3 regions of the Streptomyces sp. NPDC048254 genome follow, and region 3 is predicted to be linked to each of the others. Evidence: riboswitches for the same ligand, from Rfam matches in the RefSeq annotation. Region 3 holds a riboswitch; each other region holds the start of a gene.

What was found. A riboswitch is a leader RNA that binds a small molecule or an ion and turns the genes downstream of it on or off. The one in region 3 is predicted to bind cyclic di-AMP.
Region 1: it holds a riboswitch for cyclic di-AMP, as region 3 does, so the genes downstream of both, ACGFZQ_RS24335 (M23 family metallopeptidase) here and ACGFZQ_RS27495 (transglycosylase family protein) in region 3, are expected to answer to the same signal.
Region 2: it holds a riboswitch for cyclic di-AMP, as region 3 does, so the genes downstream of both, ACGFZQ_RS35800 (NlpC/P60 family protein) here and ACGFZQ_RS27495 (transglycosylase family protein) in region 3, are expected to answer to the same signal.

The regions. Positions count from the first base shown of each region.
Region 1 covers NZ_JBICZJ010000008.1:404,068-410,177, reverse strand. The annotation lists gene ACGFZQ_RS24350 (DNA topoisomerase (ATP-hydrolyzing) subunit A) at 1-355, opposite strand, end outside; gene ACGFZQ_RS24345 (pitrilysin family protein) at 636-2,039, shown strand; gene ACGFZQ_RS24340 (M16 family metallopeptidase) at 2,036-3,424, shown strand; cyclic di-AMP (ydaO/yuaA leader) riboswitch at 3,615-3,778, shown strand; gene ACGFZQ_RS24335 (M23 family metallopeptidase) at 3,791-4,546, shown strand; gene ACGFZQ_RS24330 (GntR family transcriptional regulator) at 5,123-5,818, shown strand.
Region 2 covers NZ_JBICZJ010000015.1:271,823-277,932, forward strand. The annotation lists gene ACGFZQ_RS35790 (lipoprotein) at 1-572, shown strand, start outside; gene ACGFZQ_RS35795 (DUF1996 domain-containing protein) at 612-2,564, opposite strand; cyclic di-AMP (ydaO/yuaA leader) riboswitch at 2,961-3,135, shown strand; gene ACGFZQ_RS35800 (NlpC/P60 family protein) at 3,144-5,213, shown strand; gene ACGFZQ_RS35805 (NAD-dependent epimerase/dehydratase family protein) at 5,230-6,110, opposite strand, start outside.
Region 3 covers NZ_JBICZJ010000010.1:149,147-155,256, reverse strand. The annotation lists gene ACGFZQ_RS27505 (septum formation initiator family protein) at 1-49, opposite strand, end outside; gene eno (phosphopyruvate hydratase) at 167-1,453, opposite strand; gene ACGFZQ_RS27495 (transglycosylase family protein) at 1,841-2,524, opposite strand; cyclic di-AMP (ydaO/yuaA leader) riboswitch at 2,528-2,699, opposite strand; gene ACGFZQ_RS27490 (transglycosylase family protein) at 2,893-3,915, opposite strand; gene ACGFZQ_RS27485 (cytochrome P450) at 4,136-5,446, opposite strand; gene ACGFZQ_RS27480 (hypothetical protein) at 5,443-5,640, opposite strand; partial or broken gene ACGFZQ_RS27475 (helix-turn-helix domain-containing protein) at 5,646-5,942, opposite strand; gene tnpA (IS200/IS605 family transposase) at 5,970-6,110, shown strand, end outside.

The sequences.
Region 1 (6,110 bases), on a different contig from region 3:
TGCCGTGGCCGTCGACCAGCGGGACGCGCATCGAGAACGGCTGGGCCATACGCACCAGCGCGTCGTAGATCGACGCGTCGCCGTGCGGGTGCAGCTTGCCCATGACCTCGCCGACCACGCGCGCGCACTTCACGTAGGCGCGGTCGGGGCGCACACCCATCTCGTTCATCTGGTAGACGATGCGGCGGTGCACCGGCTTCAGGCCGTCGCGGGCGTCCGGCAGAGCGCGCGAGTAGATGACCGAGTACGCGTACTCGAGGTAGGAGCCGCGCATCTCGTCCACGACGTCGATGTCGAGGATCCTCTCCTCGTACGAGTCGTCGGGCGGCGGGGTCTTCGTGCTGCGGCGGGCCATCGCTGCCGGCTCCTTGCTCATGCGTGAACGGGATCTGACGCTGACCATTGTGGACCGCGGTACTGACAACCCGGGCCAGGCCCCGGCCTCCGCGGCCCGCCCCGGTGCCTCGGAGGCGTTCGGGAGCGGGTCGGACGCAGGCTACGCGATCCGCTGTGGGCGTACGTGGTGCGGGAACTTCGCCGGGTCCCGGCGCGCTTGCATACAGTGGCAGGACCGGCAGGAAAACCGCGGTTCGAGACCGCTTCCGCGAGTGAGTGACGCGAGTGAAGGGACGTACATGCCCATGGGTCACACGACCACGGCCGAGACAGGCTCCGGAGGCCTGACAGCGACCGAGCACCGCTTGGCCAACGGTCTGCGCGTGGTGCTCTCCGAGGACCACCTGACCCCGGTCGCGGCGGTCTGCCTCTGGTACGACGTCGGCTCCCGGCACGAAGTCAAGGGACGTACCGGCCTGGCTCACCTTTTCGAGCACTTGATGTTCCAGGGCTCCGCCCAGGTGAAGGGCAACGGCCACTTCGAGCTCGTCCAGGGCGCCGGCGGCTCGCTCAACGGCACCACCAGCTTCGAGCGCACCAACTACTTCGAGACCATGCCCGCCCACCAGCTGGAGCTCGCCCTCTGGCTCGAGGCCGACCGTATGGGCTCCCTGCTCGCCGCCCTGGACGACGAGTCCATGGAGAACCAGCGGGACGTCGTCAAGAACGAGCGCCGCCAGCGCTACGACAACGTCCCCTACGGCACCGCCTTCGAGAAGCTGACCGCCCTCGCCTACCCGGAGGGCCACCCCTACCACCACACGCCGATCGGCTCGATGGCCGACCTGGACGCGGCCACCCTGGAGGACGCGCGGGCGTTCTTCCGTACCTACTACGCGCCCAACAACGCGGTGCTCTCGGTGGTCGGCGACATCGACCCCCAGCAGACCCTCGCCTGGATCGAGAAGTACTTCGGTTCCATCCAGGCGCACGACGGCAAGCCCGCCCCGCGCGACGGCTCGCTGCCCGACATCATGGGCGAGCAGCTGCGCGAGGTCGTCGTGGAGGAGGTGCCCGCGCGCGCGTTGATGGCCGCCTACCGGCTCCCCGAGGACGGCACGCGCGTGTCCGACGCGGCCGACCTGGCCCTCACCGTCCTCGGCGGCGGCGAGTCCTCCCGCCTCTACAACCGCCTCGTACGGCGCGACCGTACGGCCGTCGCCGCCGGCTTCGGCCTGCTGCGGCTCGCCGGCGCGCCCTCCCTGGGCTGGCTGGACGTGAAGACCTCCGGTGACGTCGAGGTGCCGGTCATCGAGACCGCCATCGACGAGGAGCTCGCCCGGTTCGCCGAGGAGGGTCCCACACCCGAGGAGATGGAACGCGCCCAGGCCCAGCTGGAGCGCGAGTGGCTGGACCGGCTGGGCACCGTCGCCGGCCGCGCGGACGAACTGTGCCGGTTCGCCGTCCTGTTCGGCGACCCGCAGCTCGCCCTGACCGCCGTCCAGCGCGTCCTCGCGGTGACCCCGCAAGAGGTCCAGGAGGTCGCCAAGGCCCGGCTGCGGCCGGACAACCGCGCGGTGCTCGTCTACGAGCCCAAGTCCCCGGAGACGGTCGAGGACGCCGACGTACCCGAGGACCCCGAGGCGGAGGCCACGGTCGAGGCCGCCACCGCCGAGCACGACGACGAGGAGACGGCCAAGTGACCGAGCTCGCCACCATGGAATTCCACCCCCGGCCCCAAGCGGGCGAGGCCCGGCCCTGGGCCTTCCCGGCACCCGAGCGCGGCGCCCTGGACAACGGTCTGACCGTGCTGCGCTGCCACCGCCCCGGCCAGCAGGTCGTCGCCGTCGAGGTGCTTCTGGACGCGCCCCTGGACGCCGAGCCGGCCGGCCTGGACGGCGTCGCCACGATCATGGCGCGCGCCTTCTCCGAGGGCACCGACAAGCACTCCGCCGAGGACTACGCCGCCGAGCTGGAGCGGGCCGGCGCCACCCTCGACGCACACGCCGACCACCCCGGCGTCCGGCTCAGCCTGGAGGTCCCTGCCTCCCGCCTGGGCAAGGGGCTCGGGCTGCTCTCCGACGCGCTCAGGGCACCCGCCTTCGCCGACAGCGAGGTCGAGCGGCTGGTCCGCAACCGCCTCGACGAGATCCCGCACGAGCTGGCCAACCCCAGCCGCCGGGCTGCCAAGCAGCTCTACAAGGAACTGTTCCCGTCGACCACGCGGATGTCCCGTCCGCGCCAGGGCACCGAGGACACCGTAGAGAAGATCGACGCAGCCGCCGTACGCGCGTTCTACGACCGGCACGTGCGGCCGGCCACCGCCACCGCGGTCGTCGTCGGCGACCTGACCGGCATCGACCTGGACGAGCTGCTCGGCGAGACCCTGGGCGCCTGGCGCGGCTCCACCGCCCAGCCCCGGCCGGTGCCCTCGGTCTCCGCCGACGACACCGGCCGTGTCGTCATCGTGGACCGCCCCGGAGCCGTCCAGACGCAGCTGCTCATCGGCCGCGTCGGCGCCGATCGGCACGACCGCGTCTGGCCCGCCCAGGTGCTCGGCACCTACTGCCTGGGCGGCACCCTCACCTCGCGCCTGGACCGCGTCCTGCGCGAGGAGAAGGGCTACACCTACGGCGTCCGCGCCTTCGGGCAGGTCCTGCGGTCCGCTCCCGACGGCAGCGGCGCCGCGATGCTCGCCATCAGCGGCTCCGTGGACACCCCGAACACCGGCCCGGCGCTCCAGGACCTGTGGACGGTGCTGCGCACCCTCGCCTCCGGGGGCCTCACGGACGCCGAGCGCGACGTCGCCGTGCAGAACCTCGTCGGTGTCGCGCCGCTCAAGTACGAGACGGCGGCGGCCGTCGCCGGCACCCTGGCCGACCAGGTCGAGCAGCATCTGCCCGACGACTTCCAGGCCACGCTCTACCGGCAACTGGCCGCCACCGGCACCGTGGAGGCCACCGCGGCGGTCGTGAACGCCTTCCCGGTCGACCACCTGGTGACCGTCCTCGTCGGCGACGCGGCACAGATCAAGGAGCCCGTCGAGGCCCTCGGCATCGGCGAAGTGACGGTCGTCGCCGCGGAGTAACGGCACGCGCGCGCAGAGCCCTGGTGACCATCCGGTCACCAGGGCTCTGAAATGTCCGAATTGGGGCGGAGGTTGCCTGTCTGCCCTGTGGGATGCGCGACAAAATCCGCGTTCCGTTTGAGGATTACGAGAACGTCCTCGTAGGTTCTTCCGGGCTGTCCGCCAGGCACTGCGCCGCACCCGCGGCACCGGACAGTCATCGCCGAGTCCCCGTACGGCGCGAGCCAGGGGAGCCGGGGACCCACGCAGTCCCTGGGGTGAATCGGGCGCCCGCGCGAGCCGCGAGGGGGCCCGTAGGAGACCTTCCTGCTCCGAACCCGTCAGCTAACCCGGTAGGCGAGAGGGAAGGAAAGGACCAGCCTCTACATGGCGTTCATGTGCGCCTCCGGGAAGCACCGTCGTCCCGGCCGGGTGAAGCGCACCACCGCGCAGGCCGCCGGTATCGCGGCCCTCACCACCACGGGTGTCATCGGCACCGTCTCGGCCGCCCCGGCGCTCGCCGCCGAGAACTCCGTCGAGCAGACCGGCCTCACCCCGGTCATCACCGTCAGCGACTCGGTCGCGGACCAGATCGACGCCCAGGCCGCCGCGCAGACGGCCGCCGCCGAGCGCAAGGCGGCCGAAAAGGCCGCACGCAAGAAGGCGGCGGAGAAGGCCAAGAAGGAGCGCGAGGCCGAGGCCCGCGCCGCGCGGGAGGCGGAGCGCAAGCGCCTCAACGCCTTTGTCGCGCCGATCTCCGACTCGTACGTCTCCACCGGCTACAAGACCGGCGGCTCCCTGTGGTCTTCCGGCGCCCACACCGGCATCGACTTCCACGCGGCCACCGGCACGGTGGTGCACGCCGTCGGCACCGGCACGGTCGTCTCCACCGGCTGGGGCGGGTCCTACGGCAACCAGATCGTCATCAAGATGGCCGACGGCATGTACACCCAGTACGGCCACTTGTCGTCGATCGGCGTCTCGGTGGGCCAGAAGGTCACCCCGGGCCAGCAGATCGGCCTCTCCGGCGCGACCGGCAACGTGACCGGCCCCCACCTCCACTTCGAGGCCCGCACGACTCCGGAGTACGGCTCGGACGTCGACCCGGTCGCCTACCTCCGCAAGCACGGCGTGAACGTCTGACCGACCACGGCGCGCACGCGGGGCGCGCGGTACCGCGCGCACGCCCCACGCGGGTTACGGCGCGCACGCCCGGCGCGGCCATCGCGTGAGCGCGGGGCGCAGGGCGCAGGGCGCGCGTCACACCACGGCGTGCGCGTTGTGCGAGCCCGGCGTGCACCCTCGCCCGCACGACCTCGGCGTGCAAGCCTCCCGCGCGGGCCCCTGGCGTGCAAGCCTCCCGCGCGGGCCCCTGGCGTGCACGCCTCCCGCGCGCGACCCCGACGTGCACGCCTCCCGCGAACTCCGGCGCGCACGCCCCGCCCGACCACCGCATGAACGTTTCTGCGCCGGTTTCTGCGCCGACGCATCACATACCTCCAAACACACGACCCCGGCGAAGAACACGTGACGCCACAGGGCGACAGCCCCGAAGCTCCGGGCCCTCCGAGCCGGGGCTTTCGTCGTTTTCGTGACCCCGGTGTCCAAAAAATATGCATGGATTCAGGGCCGCCGTCGGAAATTCCCGCCCATTGCAATAGAGTCACGGAACGGACGCCACTCGGCGGCGTTTCACGGGGATTAAGGCGGAGGTCGGACATGCGTATTCCGGCGCACTCGGTATGCACGGCGATCCGGGACGACATCGTCGCGGGTGTCTACGAGCGCGGCAGCCGGCTCACCGAGGAACTCCTGGCCCGTCGCTACGGCGTCTCGCGCGTCCCCGTCCGCGAGGCCCTGCGCACCCTGGAGGCCGAGGGCTTCGTGGTGACGCGCCGGCACGCGGGCGCGTGCGTCGCGGAACCGACCGAGCAGGAGGCCGCCGACCTGCTGGAGATGCGCCTGCTCCTGGAGCCGCTCGGCGCCTCCCGGGCCGCCCAGCGCCGTACCGAGGCCCACCTCAAGGTGCTGCGCGGACTGGTCAGGCTGGGCCAGGAACGGGCCCGCAGGGGCGGCAGCGAGGACCTGCGCTCCCTGGGCGGCTGGTTCCACGAGACGCTCGCCCAGGCCACTGGCAGCCACGCACTCACCTCGACACTCACCCAGCTGCGGCACAAGATCGCCTGGATGTACGCCGTCGACGCGCCCGCCAACCCCGTGGAGTCCTGGGCCGAGCACGGCGCCATCGTGGACGCGGTGACGCGCGGCGACAGCGAACGCGCGCGGGCGATCACCGCGCTGCACACCGAGCGGTCCGCGGTCTCCCACCGGTTGCGCTTTTCCGGCGGCACGGACCGGGCGAACGGTGTGAGGACTTCGCAACATCCCGTAAACATGTCGGGCCTGCGGCATTAACACGGGCACCGTATACAAAGAAGTGTTATTCGGTGGAGCGGTATTTCCGTTGCCCTCTGCCGGTCCCCGTCGCCCTTATTTCGGGCGCGCCCGGAATTTCCGGTGGCGCGTCATCGGCGTGCCCGACGGGGAATTAACTGCGCCCGGCGCGATGTCCGGCCCGCATAACGCGATGTCCGGCCCCGTATAAAGGGTGGCCCTTCATGGAGGCCGGCGCCGGAAGAGGTCACGGGCGGCGGGAACGGCGGAGGCCGCGCCGCCCCAGGAGGGGCGGCGCGGCCTCCGCCGTGCG
Region 2 (6,110 bases), on a different contig from region 3:
CGGCGCGCGCGACCGACGTCACGGACTCGGGGCAGGCCTCCAGCGGGGCGGCCCAGAGCGGGGGCACGGTCGGCGCCGCCGGTTCGGCCTGTGCGCTGCCGGTCACGTTCGACATCGCCCGCGGCTGGCAGGCCAAGGCCGTCGACGGCCTGGCCGCGGTCGCCTCGGACGGCACGGACGGCGACCTGGCGGAGAGCCTGCTGCGTCAGGGTCCGGTGACCCTGGCCTGCGAGATCGACGCCAAGCCCGCCGGGGCCATCGGCTTTCTGCGGGTGTCGACCGGAAAGCCGGGCAGCGGTGACGCCGGCGCGGTGCTGCGGGCCTTCGTGGCCGCCGAGGACGGCACCAGCGAGGCCAAGTACCGGACCTTCACGTCGGGCGGGCTCGCCGGGGTACGGGTCGACTACGTCTACACGAGCGAGCTGCTGGACGAGACCAAGAGGGAGTCCGCGCTGGCCGTGGTCACGCCCCGCGGACCCGTCGTACTGCACCTGGGCGGGCTCGACAGCGCGGAGCACGAAGAGATGCTCCCCGCGTTCGAGCTCGCCCAGCAGACGCTGCGCTCCGCCTGACCCCGGACACAGGGGTCAGGCGGAGCCGCGTCGACCGCGTCAGGCCGAGTTCCTCCACCGGGTGCGCCACAGCAGCACGAACCCGGCGGCCAGCAGCAGCCCGCCGAAGACAGCCGGCCACAGGTGGGCGCCGGTCTCGGCGAGATCACCCTGGACGGCCTGCGGCTCGGTCTGGGGTGCGGTGGACGGGGCCTCCTGGCCGGCCGGAGCGGCACCGGCCTCGGTCGCCGTGCCCGTCGCCGTGTCGGGGGTCTGGGTCGCGGGCCGCTCGGTCGGCCGACTGATGACACCGCCCCCCGTACCCGACGACTTCTTGGGCGAGGCACTCGTGTAGACCTGCGGCAGACCGCTGTCGCCGGCGTCGGTCTTCGTCGCGGCCGGCTCGGACGGCTCGGCCGGCGGCTCGGAGGGCTGGGCGCTCTCGGTCTCGGCCGGCGGGTCGGCCGGGGTGGCCGTGTCGCTCGGCTCGGTGACCGGGCTCGCCGTGTCGGACGGCGGGTTCTCCGGGCTCGCCGACTCGGACGGGTCGGGTTCGGCGCTCTGCGACGGCGGCTGCTCGTCGGCCCCCGCCCCGCAGGTACGGCCGGAGTTGATGCAGTCGACCATCTTCCGCATCAGGCTCTCGTCGAAGACGTTGATGAAGTCGCCGTGGTCGGTGACCGGCTTGTGCAGCTGCTCGGGGAACGAGTCCACCGAGAACAGCGGGACCGTACGGCCGCCGTCCTGGAGGCTCGGCGCGTCGACGTCGTAGACGATGCGCTGCACCAGCTGCGGGATCGCCTGGAAACCGGCAGCGCAGCTGCCGTCGGCCGCGGCGAACGCCACATGGGTGCGGTGGTTGGCGCTGTCGATGTTCCGGCCGTCCCAGCAGCTCTGGAACTTGAACGTGCGGACGACGTCACTGCCCGAGGGACAGAGCGGGTACTTGTCCTTGAGCTGCCGGTCCTCGAAACCGGTGCAGCTCCAGGAGGCGTTGGCGTTGGCCGGGCCGTTGACGAAGGCCTTGGCGTCACCGGTGATGATGCGCAGCAGCCGCGGCATCTCGGTGACCTTGGAGGTCGGGTTGCCCTCGAAGGTGAGCGTGACCTGCTTCGCCGTGACGATCTGCCCGGCGTTGCCCTCGGTGCCGCCGCCCGGCTTGTCGGCGTCCCGCTCCTGCTTGCCGTTCTGCAGCCGCAGCACGGGCCAGTAGTACGTGGACTTGTCGCCCTGGTCCGCACAGCTGGTGTCGGCGTTCGCGAGGTCGTCGTCGCTGGCGAAGGCGTTGTTGGACTGGTTGCCGATGTAGTCGTGGAAGTGATGGGCGCCGTTGGAGACACCGGGCGCGACGATCACGTTGTCCGAGTTGAACAGGCCGTTCGCGTTGACGCCGCAGCTGGAGGCGAAGGTGCCGGTGGAGCCGCCGGGCTGCTCGGCCGGGGTCGCGACGTTGGGCTGGACGCTGGTGATGTCGGCGTAGTCGGCGGCGACGGGGCCGTTGCCGCCCTGGCCGCCGATCCCCGCACCCGCGCCGGCACTGGCACTCGCGCTGGCGCTCTGGCTCGGCGTGGCGCCGTCCTGCGGTGCTGCCGACTGCCCGGCGCCCTGGTCGGAGGAGCGCAGGGTGCAGGCGGCGAGGTCGTCGAGGCCCTGGGGGCGGTCGCCCTCGCGGTCGATGGCGTCGGCGATGCGCTGGAGGGATTCGGACCGCTTCTCCTTCAGCGGATCCAGGATCGTCTGGTCGGCGAGGCCGGGGTTCTGCTGGATCGCCGCGGCCGACTCCTTGAGCTGCTGGTAGGCGGCCGCGATCTGCTGGTCCAGCTGCGCGAGTTCACCGTCGACGTCGGCCCGGGCCGCATCGGGCACGTCCGTCAGCCGGCTGCCGACGTCGGGGCAGTAGACGGTGGGCGCGGACAGCACCTGGGCGTTGGCGGTCTGGCCGGACTGGTCCGAACCGCCTTCGGTGGCCGAGGCGTAGACGTTCACCGCGACCAGTACTCCGCCGCCGAGCATCAGAGCGACCGCTGCGAAGGTCGCGCGTTGTGCGCCGGTCGGGCGTCTGCGCCTGTTGGGTCTCAAGGTCGTTCCCCTGCGTGTCGTGGTCGGCCGGACATGGAAATCCCCCGCCCTATACGCGGCATGGCGCCACCGTGTTCAACGGTCCCGGAAATTCACGGTGACCTCACAGGAAGCCGGCTCCTCAGGCAGCCGACGGCACCGCTCCGACGGCCTCACGACGGGAGCGGGATGCGGGCGAAATGCCGTCCCGCACGGCCGGATCTCGAACGCTACGACGAACATCACAATTACGTATCGGACATTACGCACTTCAACCTTCACACGAGTGACACAAGTTGGCTAAGTTGACGGGCAAGCCGCTCGGCTCCCCCCGGCGAATCCCGTCGGGCCGCGCGGCCTCCGCCTAATCCGGTGCCCAACGGGGCGTTCCGGAGCCGGGGACCCAACCGAACCACTGGGGTGAATCGGTCAACTGCCCTTAGGGGCAAGGACCGTAGGGCATGCCTTCCGGATCGACCCGCCCGAACCCGACAGCTAACTCGGTAGGCGGAGCACGGAAGGAGCACGACCCCCATGGCGCCCGAGAGCCGTGACGAGGTTCGACAGCGGATCGACAGCCTCTACGACCAGGCCGAGAACGCCACCGGGAACTACAACGCCACACGTGCGATGAACGGGGGCTCGCGGTCCCGCGGTGTCCCGCTGTTCAAGCGGCCCCGGCGTGACGACCCGGGCCTCGAGAGCATCGCCCGGGAGTGGTTCGACGGCGCGCGATCGCGACTGGGGCCGAGTGTCCCGGCGGCGCTGCCCTCCGACCGGCAGCCTGCCCGGCCCGGCCCGCGGCGGCCGGTCAGCGCCATGGCCGCCGATCTGCTGGGCCAGTTGGAGGGCTCCGGCCCGTCCCGGCCGGAACTGCCCGCGGGGTCGTCCGCGAACAGCGACATCGAGGTCGTCCGTGAACTGCCGGAGCGTCCGAAGCTGGAACTGACGGCCGGGTCCCCCGCGGCGCTGCCCCCGGGACCGTCGAGCGCGTCCAAGGCGCTGCCCCCCGCCGCACCGCAGCGTGCCACCCCGGGCACGTCCAAGACCAAGAGCCAGCTGAAGATCGCCAAGGCGCGCGAGGTGCTGTCGCGGCGCACCGGGCAGCGCGCGATCGCGGCACTCGAACCGGCCGCGCCGGCCTCGCAGCCGGCCCCGGCCGCCCAGACCCCTTGGCCCACGCCCGAGGCCCAGGTCCCGGCCCAGCAGTGGCCGGCCCCCGCCGGCATGCCCGGCCAGTACGGCGACACCGGCTCCTTCCGGACCGACGCCCTGACCGGTACGGGCGCCTTCCCCGCGATGACCGTGACGGACACGGGTGCCATCCCGACGGTGCCCGCGACGGACAGCGGCTCCTTCCGCGTCATGACCCCGGGCGCCGCCCAGCCCACGTCCCCTGCGGACACGGGTGGCTTCCGCATCATGACCCCGGGCGCCACAACCGCCTTCCCGGCCGTGACCGCCATGGACGCCGGTGCCATGCCGCCCGCGAGCCCCGGCGACACCGGCTCCTTCCGGGTCATGACCCCGGGCGCCACCGGCACGTTCCCGATGCCGGACGACACCGGCGCCTTCCCGACCGTGACCCCCACGAACACGGGCGCCTTCCCGACGGCCGCCCCCACCAACACCGGCGCGTTCCCGACCGCCGCCCCCGCCATGTCCGCCGCGCCCGTCCCGGGTCCGATGGACACCGGTTCCTTCCCCGGTATGGCGCCGGCCGCGACCGCCGCCTACGCCAGCGTGCCCCCGGCCGCGGCGGAGACCGTCTATCCCGCCGCCTACGCCGTGCCGGCCCCCGCCGCCATGCCGCAGGCCGACCTCGGCACCGGCGCCTTCCCCGGCGCACCCGCCGCCGACATGGGCGCCTACGCCACCGGAATGCAGCCCGCGGCCGCCGCCTACGCCACCGCCCCGGCGATGCCCGCGCCCCAGGCGCCGATGCCCACGGCAGTGATACCCACGGCGGTGACGGACCCTCCGTGGGCGATGATGGCGTCCCCCGCCGCGATGACCGCGCCCCCCATGGCGATGGCCACCGCGGCCCCGGTCGCCCCGGCCCCGCTCCCCGCCGCCGCCCCTGTCCCGGCCGCGCCCCCGGTGGTCACCGCCCCCGTCCCGACCGCGCCGCCCGTGGTCACCGCCCCGCTCCCCACCGTGCCCCCGGCCGCCGCCGCGGCCACCTTCGCGCCCGGCGCCGTCACCGACACCGGCTCCTTCCTCGTGCCCGGTGCCGCGGCCGAGCCCGGCAAGGCCATGAAGGCGCTGGCGTTCGCCCGGGCGCAGATCGGGCGCCCCTGTGTCTGGGGCGCGACCGGTCCGGAGTCGTACGACTGCGCCAGCCTCACCCAGGCCGCCTGGCGTGCCGCCGGGGTGTCGCTGCCGCGCAGCGCGCCGGACCAGACCTTCGCCGGCACCCCGCTGACGCTGGCCGCCATCGAGCCCGGTGACCTGGTCTTCTTCTTCGACAACGACAGCCACGTCGGGGTCTACGCGGGCAACGGCATGATGATCCACGCACCGAGCCCGGGGGCGTCCATCCGCGAGGAGTCGATCTACAACGCCGGGGAGTCGGCGATCCACCGGGTGGTCCGCCCGGCCTGAAACCCCGCCGTCGGGGTCAGACCCTCCGCCGCCGCGTGCGCCAGCTCTCGTGGTGGTCCAGGAGGGTCTGCTCGACAGGCCGGTAGGTGAGGCCCAGTTCGTGGACGCCGCGGCTGTTGTCGACGCGGAAGCGGATGCCGAGGTGCTTGCGTATGTAGTCCTGGGTGAGACCGAAGGACGGGCCGAGGATCCGTACCGGCCAGTGCGGGAGCGCGGTGCGCGGCAGACGCGGATCCCAGGGACGGCGGGTGCGGATGATCCGGGACATCTCGTGGAAGGACATCATCGTCTCGTTGGCCACGATGTAACGGCCGCCCGCCGCCGGGTTCTCCGCCGCCGCGATGTGCGCGTCGGCCACGTCGCGGACGTCCGCGGTGGTGAAGCTGAAGTCCGGGGCGCCGTAGCAGAAGTAGCCCTTGAACAGCTCGTCCAGCAGGAACAGGCTGCCGGACTCGGAGGCGGGCGTGAGCGAAGGGCCCAGAATCAGGCCGGGGTTGACGGAGACCATGCGCCAGCGGTCCTGGGCGGCCTCGGCGTCCCAGGCGGCTCGTTCGGCGACCGTCTTGGCGTAGTGGTAGGGGTTGCCGGCCACCGTGCTGGTGGTGTTGAAGTACTTCTCCGTCAGGATCTCGCCGGCCATCTCGCGGACGTCGGAGTAGTCGCCGAAGATCGCGCCCACGGTGGAGGTGAAGACCAGGGTCGCCACGTCCGGGGTACGGTCCACGCTCGCGAGCACGTTGCGGGTGCCGAGCAATGCCGGGTCCACGACGTCCCGTTGGCCGTCCTTGATCCGCTCCGGCATCAGGAACGGTGAGGCCACGTGGAAGACGGTCGCACAGCCGCGGAACGCCTCGTCGAAGGAGCCGTCCTTGAGCAGGTCGGCCTCGAACAGGGCGA
Region 3 (6,110 bases):
GCTTCAGCCTGGTCGCGGTGGAGAACCGGTCCCGGTCCTTCACGGCCATGTCCCCGCCTCCCGTTCACACGCGCGTACGTCCCCGCACACGGTACGGGACCGGTACGGGGACGTACGTACGACTGGCGCAGCCTTGACCCTTAACGGGTCAGCGGCCCCTGACGGGTCAGCCCTTGAAGCGCGGGAAGGCGCTGCGACCGGCGTACACCGCGGCGTCGTCGAGGATCTCCTCGATGCGCAGCAGCTGGTTGTACTTGGCGACGCGCTCGGAGCGGGCCGGGGCGCCGGTCTTGATCTGGCCGCAGTTGGTGGCGACGGCGAGGTCGGCGATGGTGACGTCCTCGGTCTCGCCGGAGCGGTGGGACATCATGCACTTGAAGCCGTTGCGCTGGGCCAGCTCGACGGCGTCCAGGGTCTCGGTGAGCGAGCCGATCTGGTTCACCTTGACGAGCAGGGCGTTGGCGGCGCCGTCCTCGATGCCGCGGGCCAGGCGCTCCGGGTTGGTGACGAAGAGGTCGTCGCCGACGATCTGGACCTTGTCGCCCAGCTTGTCGGTGAGGACCTTCCAGCCGGCCCAGTCGTCCTCGAACAGCGGGTCCTCGATGGAGACCAGCGGGTACGCGGAGACGAGCTCCTCGTAGTACTCGGTCATCTCGGCGGCCGAGCGGGACTTGCCCTCGAACTCGTACTTGCCGTCCTTGTAGAACTCGGACGCGGCGACGTCGAGCGCAAGGGCGATCTGCTCACCGGGGACGTAACCGGCCTGCTTGATCGCCTCCAGGATGAGGTCGAGCGCGGCGCGGTTGGACTCCAGGTTCGGGGCGAAGCCGCCCTCGTCGCCGAGGCCGGTGGACAGGCCCTTCGACTTCAGGACCTTCTTGAGGGTGTGGTAGACCTCGGCGCCCCAGCGCAGCGCCTCGGAGAAGGACTCCGCGCCGATCGGGGCGATCATGAACTCCTGGATGTCCACGTTGGAGTCCGCGTGCGAGCCGCCGTTGAGGATGTTCATCATCGGCACCGGCAGCAGGTGCGCGTTGGGGCCGCCCAGGTAGCGGAAGAGGGGGAGGTCGCTGGCCTCGGAGGCGGCGTGCGCGACGGCGAGGGAGACGCCGAGGATGGCGTTGGCGCCGAGCGAGCCCTTGTTGTCGGTGGCGTCCAGGTCGAACATCGCCTGGTCGATCAGGCGCTGCTCGGTGGCGTCGTAGCCGACCAGCTCCGGGCCGATCTGCTCGATCACGGCGAGGACGGCCTTCTCGACGCCCTTGCCGAGGTAGCGGTTGGGGTCGCCGTCACGGAGCTCGATGGCCTCGAAGGCACCGGTGGAGGCGCCGGACGGGACGGCGGCACGACCCGTGCTGCCGTCGTCGAGGCCGACCTCGACCTCGACCGTGGGGTTGCCTCGGGAGTCCAGGATTTCCCGGGCTACGACGACGTCGATGGACGGCACGAGCATCTCCTTCTTGGGATGTGACGCTGGTTGTGCGGGCGCACGCGGACCTTGTCGGCCCTTGCTCAGCCTTGCGACTAGAGCCTAACCGTCCCAGGGCCGTCGGCCGTCACGACCGACCGACCCGTGGACACACAGACGGTACTCATTGTTCACGCGCGGAACAAAGGGGGTCCCGATGAAGAACGGAAGAAGAGCGGGTCAAGAAGAAGACCGCGAGAGGCCGCAAAGAGAAACCCCGCCCCGGTGCGTACGGGGGGAGAACGCACCGGAGCGGGGGCCCGTGGGGGACGGGGGCGGCCCTCACGTGGTCCTCACTATGGGGACCACGGCTGTGTGGACGCTGTGGTTCAGCTGGGCGCCGCGTAGTACTCGCGGCGCCTCTCCTGAGACCTACTTCAGGTGCAGCTGCTGGCCCGGGTAGATGAAGTCGGCGTCGTCGACGATGTCCTTGTTCAGCTTGAACAGCGCCTGCCAGCCGCCCTTGACCTTGTGCTTCTCGGCGATCGAGCTGAGCGTGTCGCCCTTGACGACCTTGTACTCGCCGTCGCCCTTCTTGACCTTCTTGCCGGTCGGGGTGGTGACGGTCTTCTTGGCGGCCGGACGCTCGGCGGAGCGGGAGGCGGCCTGCGTGTCGGTCGTACGGCTGCTGGTGCCGCCGCTCGACGAGGAGCTGGAGGAGCCGGCGCTGCTGCCGGTGTAGGCGGCGCTGGACAGGCCCGTGCCGCAGACCGGCCAGGCGCCCTTGCCCTGCGCGGCGAGGACCTTCTCGGCGACCGCGATCTGCTGCGCCTTGCCGGCCTGGTTGGCCTGCGCGGCGTACTGGGTGCCGCCGTACGCGGCCCAGGTGGAGGCGGAGAACTGCAGACCGCCGTAGTAGCCGTTGCCGGTGTTGATGGCCCAGTTGCCGCCGGACTCGCACTGGGCGACGGCGTCCCACTCGGAGGCGGTGGCGGCGGAGGCGGTGCCGGAGGCCATCAGCGGTGCGGCGATGGCGACACCGGTGACACCGGCGAGTGCGGCGGCGCGGGTGGCCTTGGACGGACGACGGTGCTTGCCCTTGCCGGAAAACAGCATGACGGATCCCCTCACCGACGCCTGCGAGGTGAGCTGTCGGGTTCGGGCCGGTTGAGTTGCCCGGCCGCACACCTCACGGTGCGCGGCTTCACCCCGAGCCGGACACGGCAGCCTCAACTACCGGTCCCGGCACTTACCTTGGGTCCCCCGCTCCTGCCTACGGCGCTTGACGCGACGACTGTTCCCGGGGAGTCGCTGGCAGGACTCGGCGTTGCGACGGCCGGGGCTCGTGGTGACGAGCGGCCTTGACCGTAAACAGGCGATCAGGTGAATTTCAAAGATGATCAGGGCTTCTGAGACTCATCCCACACTTTCACCAAAACGGACATTTAACTGCCAAGTAGGGCGACCTGAGATGTCAACTCCCGCTACTTTTCGTCCGTTTCGCTGCTGAGTTTCAGGGTCTGACCGGGGGCGATGTCATTCGGGTCGGCACCGATGTCCGCCTTGTTGGCGGCATAGAGCGCACGCCATCCGCCGTCGAGGCCAAGGGAGTCGGCGATGGAGGCGAGAGTGTCACCGTCCCGGACGGTGTAGGTGCCGGCGTCCCGGGAGGCATGACGGCCGGAAGAAGTCACACTCTGACCGTTTGTCACACTTTCGTCCGCCGAGCCGCCACGGTGCTTGCCGCCACTGCCGACGGCCCCCGTGTCGACCAGATCCCAAGAACTGCCCGTCTGCCAGGAATTGTCCGAGTCGTCGGCTTCGGGCACGACAGGGTTCTCGTTCACCTTCGAGGCATCGGAGCCCTTGGATCCCGACTTGTCCGCCTTCGTGGAGTCGGCAGGGGTGCCCTTGCCGGAGCCGTCGCTCGCACCCGGGGACGGAGTGGCGGAGTCGGAGTCCGTGGCGCCCGAGGCATCCGACGAGGAGTCGGACGAGCCCGAATCCGATGAACCAGATGAATCCGATGAACCAGATGAAGAGGACGAATCCGACAGCCCGGAGGACGAGTCGGAGGAGCCGGACGCGTCGTCCGATCCGCCGAGGCCCGGGTCGACGTTCACCGAGGCGTCGTCCGAGGAGAGCCCGGCGATCAGCGCACAGGTCCGCCAGGGCTTGGTGCCCTGGTCGGCGAGGATCTTCTCGGCGACCGCGATCTGCTGCGAACGGCTCGCCTGGTCCGGCGTGCCGGCGTACTGCTGGCCGCCGTACTCGTCCCAGTCGTCCTGGGACATCTGCAGGCCGCCGTAGTAGCCGGTGCCGGTGTCCATGCTCCAGGAGCCGCCGCTCTCACACTCGGCCACCCTGTCCCAGGTGTTGCCGTCGGCCGCGTTGGCGCTCGCCGCGCCGAGGAGCGGGATGGCGATGGCCGAGCCGGTCACGCCGGCCGCGACGAGGAGAGCCGGAGCCTGACGGGGGCGACGGTGACGACCGTTCCCGGAGAGCATGCGGAAACCTTTCGAGCGACAGCGGTGACCGGCGCGACGGGTCCCGCTGGGGCGCCGCACTGATGGGTGAACGTATAGGCAGACGATCACTTGTCACAAGTTAATGCCGCGCAGATCACGTGAAGATCACAGACTTGAACGCTGGTCATCTTTGCCGGTGAAGGGCCGTGCGGGGCGCCGGGCGGGTGTCGGTGGGGGGCCAGGCGGGTGTCGGTGTTGCTCATCGGCCGGCGGGGGTGAACTGCACGGGGAGCGTGCGCAGTCCGCGCATGATGAGGCCGCCGCGCCAGCGCAACTCGCTCTCCGGCACCGCGAGTCGCAGGTCCGGGAGGCGGGTGAGGAGGGTGGCGAGCGCGGTCTGCCCCTCCAGGCGGGCGAGCGGGGCGCCGAGGCAGTAGTGGATGCCGTGGCCGTAGCCCAGGTGCTGGTTGTCCCGCCGTGCCAGGTCGAGCGTGTCCGGCTCGGCGAACCGCTCCGGGTCCCGGTCCGCGGCGGCGAGTACGACGAGGACCGGGTCGCCGACCGCGATGCGCTGCCCGCCGATACCGAGCGGCTCGGTGGCGAACCGCCAGGTGGCGAGCTCCACCGGCCCGTCGTAGCGCAGGAGTTCCTCCACCCCGGTCTCCAGCAGCCCGTGCTCGCCCGCGGCCAGGGAGTCCTGGAGGCGGCGGCGCTGTTCCGGGTGGGTGAGCAGGGCGTACGTCCCGTTCCCGATGAGGTTGACGGTCGTCTCGAAGCCGGCGAACAGCAGGATGAAGGCCATGGCGGCGGCCTCGTTCTCGGTGAGGTGCTCGCCGTGGTCGGAGGCACGGATGAGCCCGGAGATGAGGTCCTCGCCGGGGGCCGGCTCGGCGGACAGCGCCTCCCGCTTCCGGTGGATCAGCTCGGCCAGATATCCGCGCATCTTCTTCACGGACCGCGCGACCCCGCCCCGCGGCCCTCCGCCGTGCGCTGCTTTTGTGTGTCGCAGCATCATGCCGGCCCAGTCCCGGAAGTCGTCCTGGTCCTCGCGCGGGACGCCCAGCAGGTCGCAGATGGCGTAGATGGGCAGCGGGAAGGCGAACTCGTGGATGAGGTCGGCCTCGCCCCGGTCCGCGAACCCGTCGATGAGCCGGTCGGTCAGCTCCTGCACCCGGGGCGCGAACTCGGCCACCCGGCGCGGCGTGAACGCCTTGCTGACCAGCCGCCGCAGCCGGGTGTGGTCCGGCGGATCGATGTTCAGCAGATGCGTCATCAGCTCGGCCCCGCGCTCCCCGGGGATCCCGGTCTTCCCCTTGGCGTGCGCGGGCTCGTCGTGATGCGCCGGGTTCTTGGACAGCCGGGGGTCGGCGAGCGCCTGCCGGGCGTCGGCGTAGCGGGTGACCAGCCAGGCCTCGACCCCGCTGGGAAGCCGGGTGCGACGCACGGGTGCGTGCTCCCGGAGCCAGGCGTAGGCGGGATAGGGGTCGGCGGCGAACTCCCAGGTGAAGAGGTCGGGGGCGGGGGCGCCGTCGGGGTGGGTGGTGCCGTCGGGGGCGGGCTGGTGGGTCACTCCTTGACGGTATCGGGTGCGTGCTCGGTCAGGAGCTTCTGGGCAAAGCAGTCGCCCCGCTCAGCGGCCTTCCGGTACCACCACATGGCCTGGCTCTCGTCCCCCCGCTCCTTCAGCAGGTCGGCCAGCCGAAACGCGGCGTCTCCGCTTCCCAGGGTGGCCGCCTCCCGGAAGAGTTCCTCGGCCTCCTCCACACGCCCCTTCTTCCGGAGATGGCTTCAAAGTTCTTGTAGGCGGTGTCCAGGTCCCGGAGGGACTGCTGCAGGACAACGGCGGACACTTCGGCGAGCCAAGCGCGTTCCTCGATGCGCTTGGCCTGGGTGATGCGAAGCCGGGACAGATCGGCCGACTTCACATAGGGCAGCCCGGCCGCGTGTGCTTCCTTGCGGTCGCGCAGGCAGTCGTTCCACACCACGCGGGCGCACCCGAACGCCTGGGCCAGCGCGCGGCGCTGCGGGGCGTCCGGGTAGGCCCGGTAGTTGTAGCGGAGCTGCACAACCAAGATCCTACTACGATTGGTCTCATGGGTATGCAGAACGACTACAGGCGAGGCAGGCATGTTGTTTCGGAGATGCATGTGCACTTGGTCTTCGTGACGAAGTACCGACGCGGAGTCTTCAATGACGAGATGCTGACACGCTGCGAAGAGATCATGCGCAAGGTG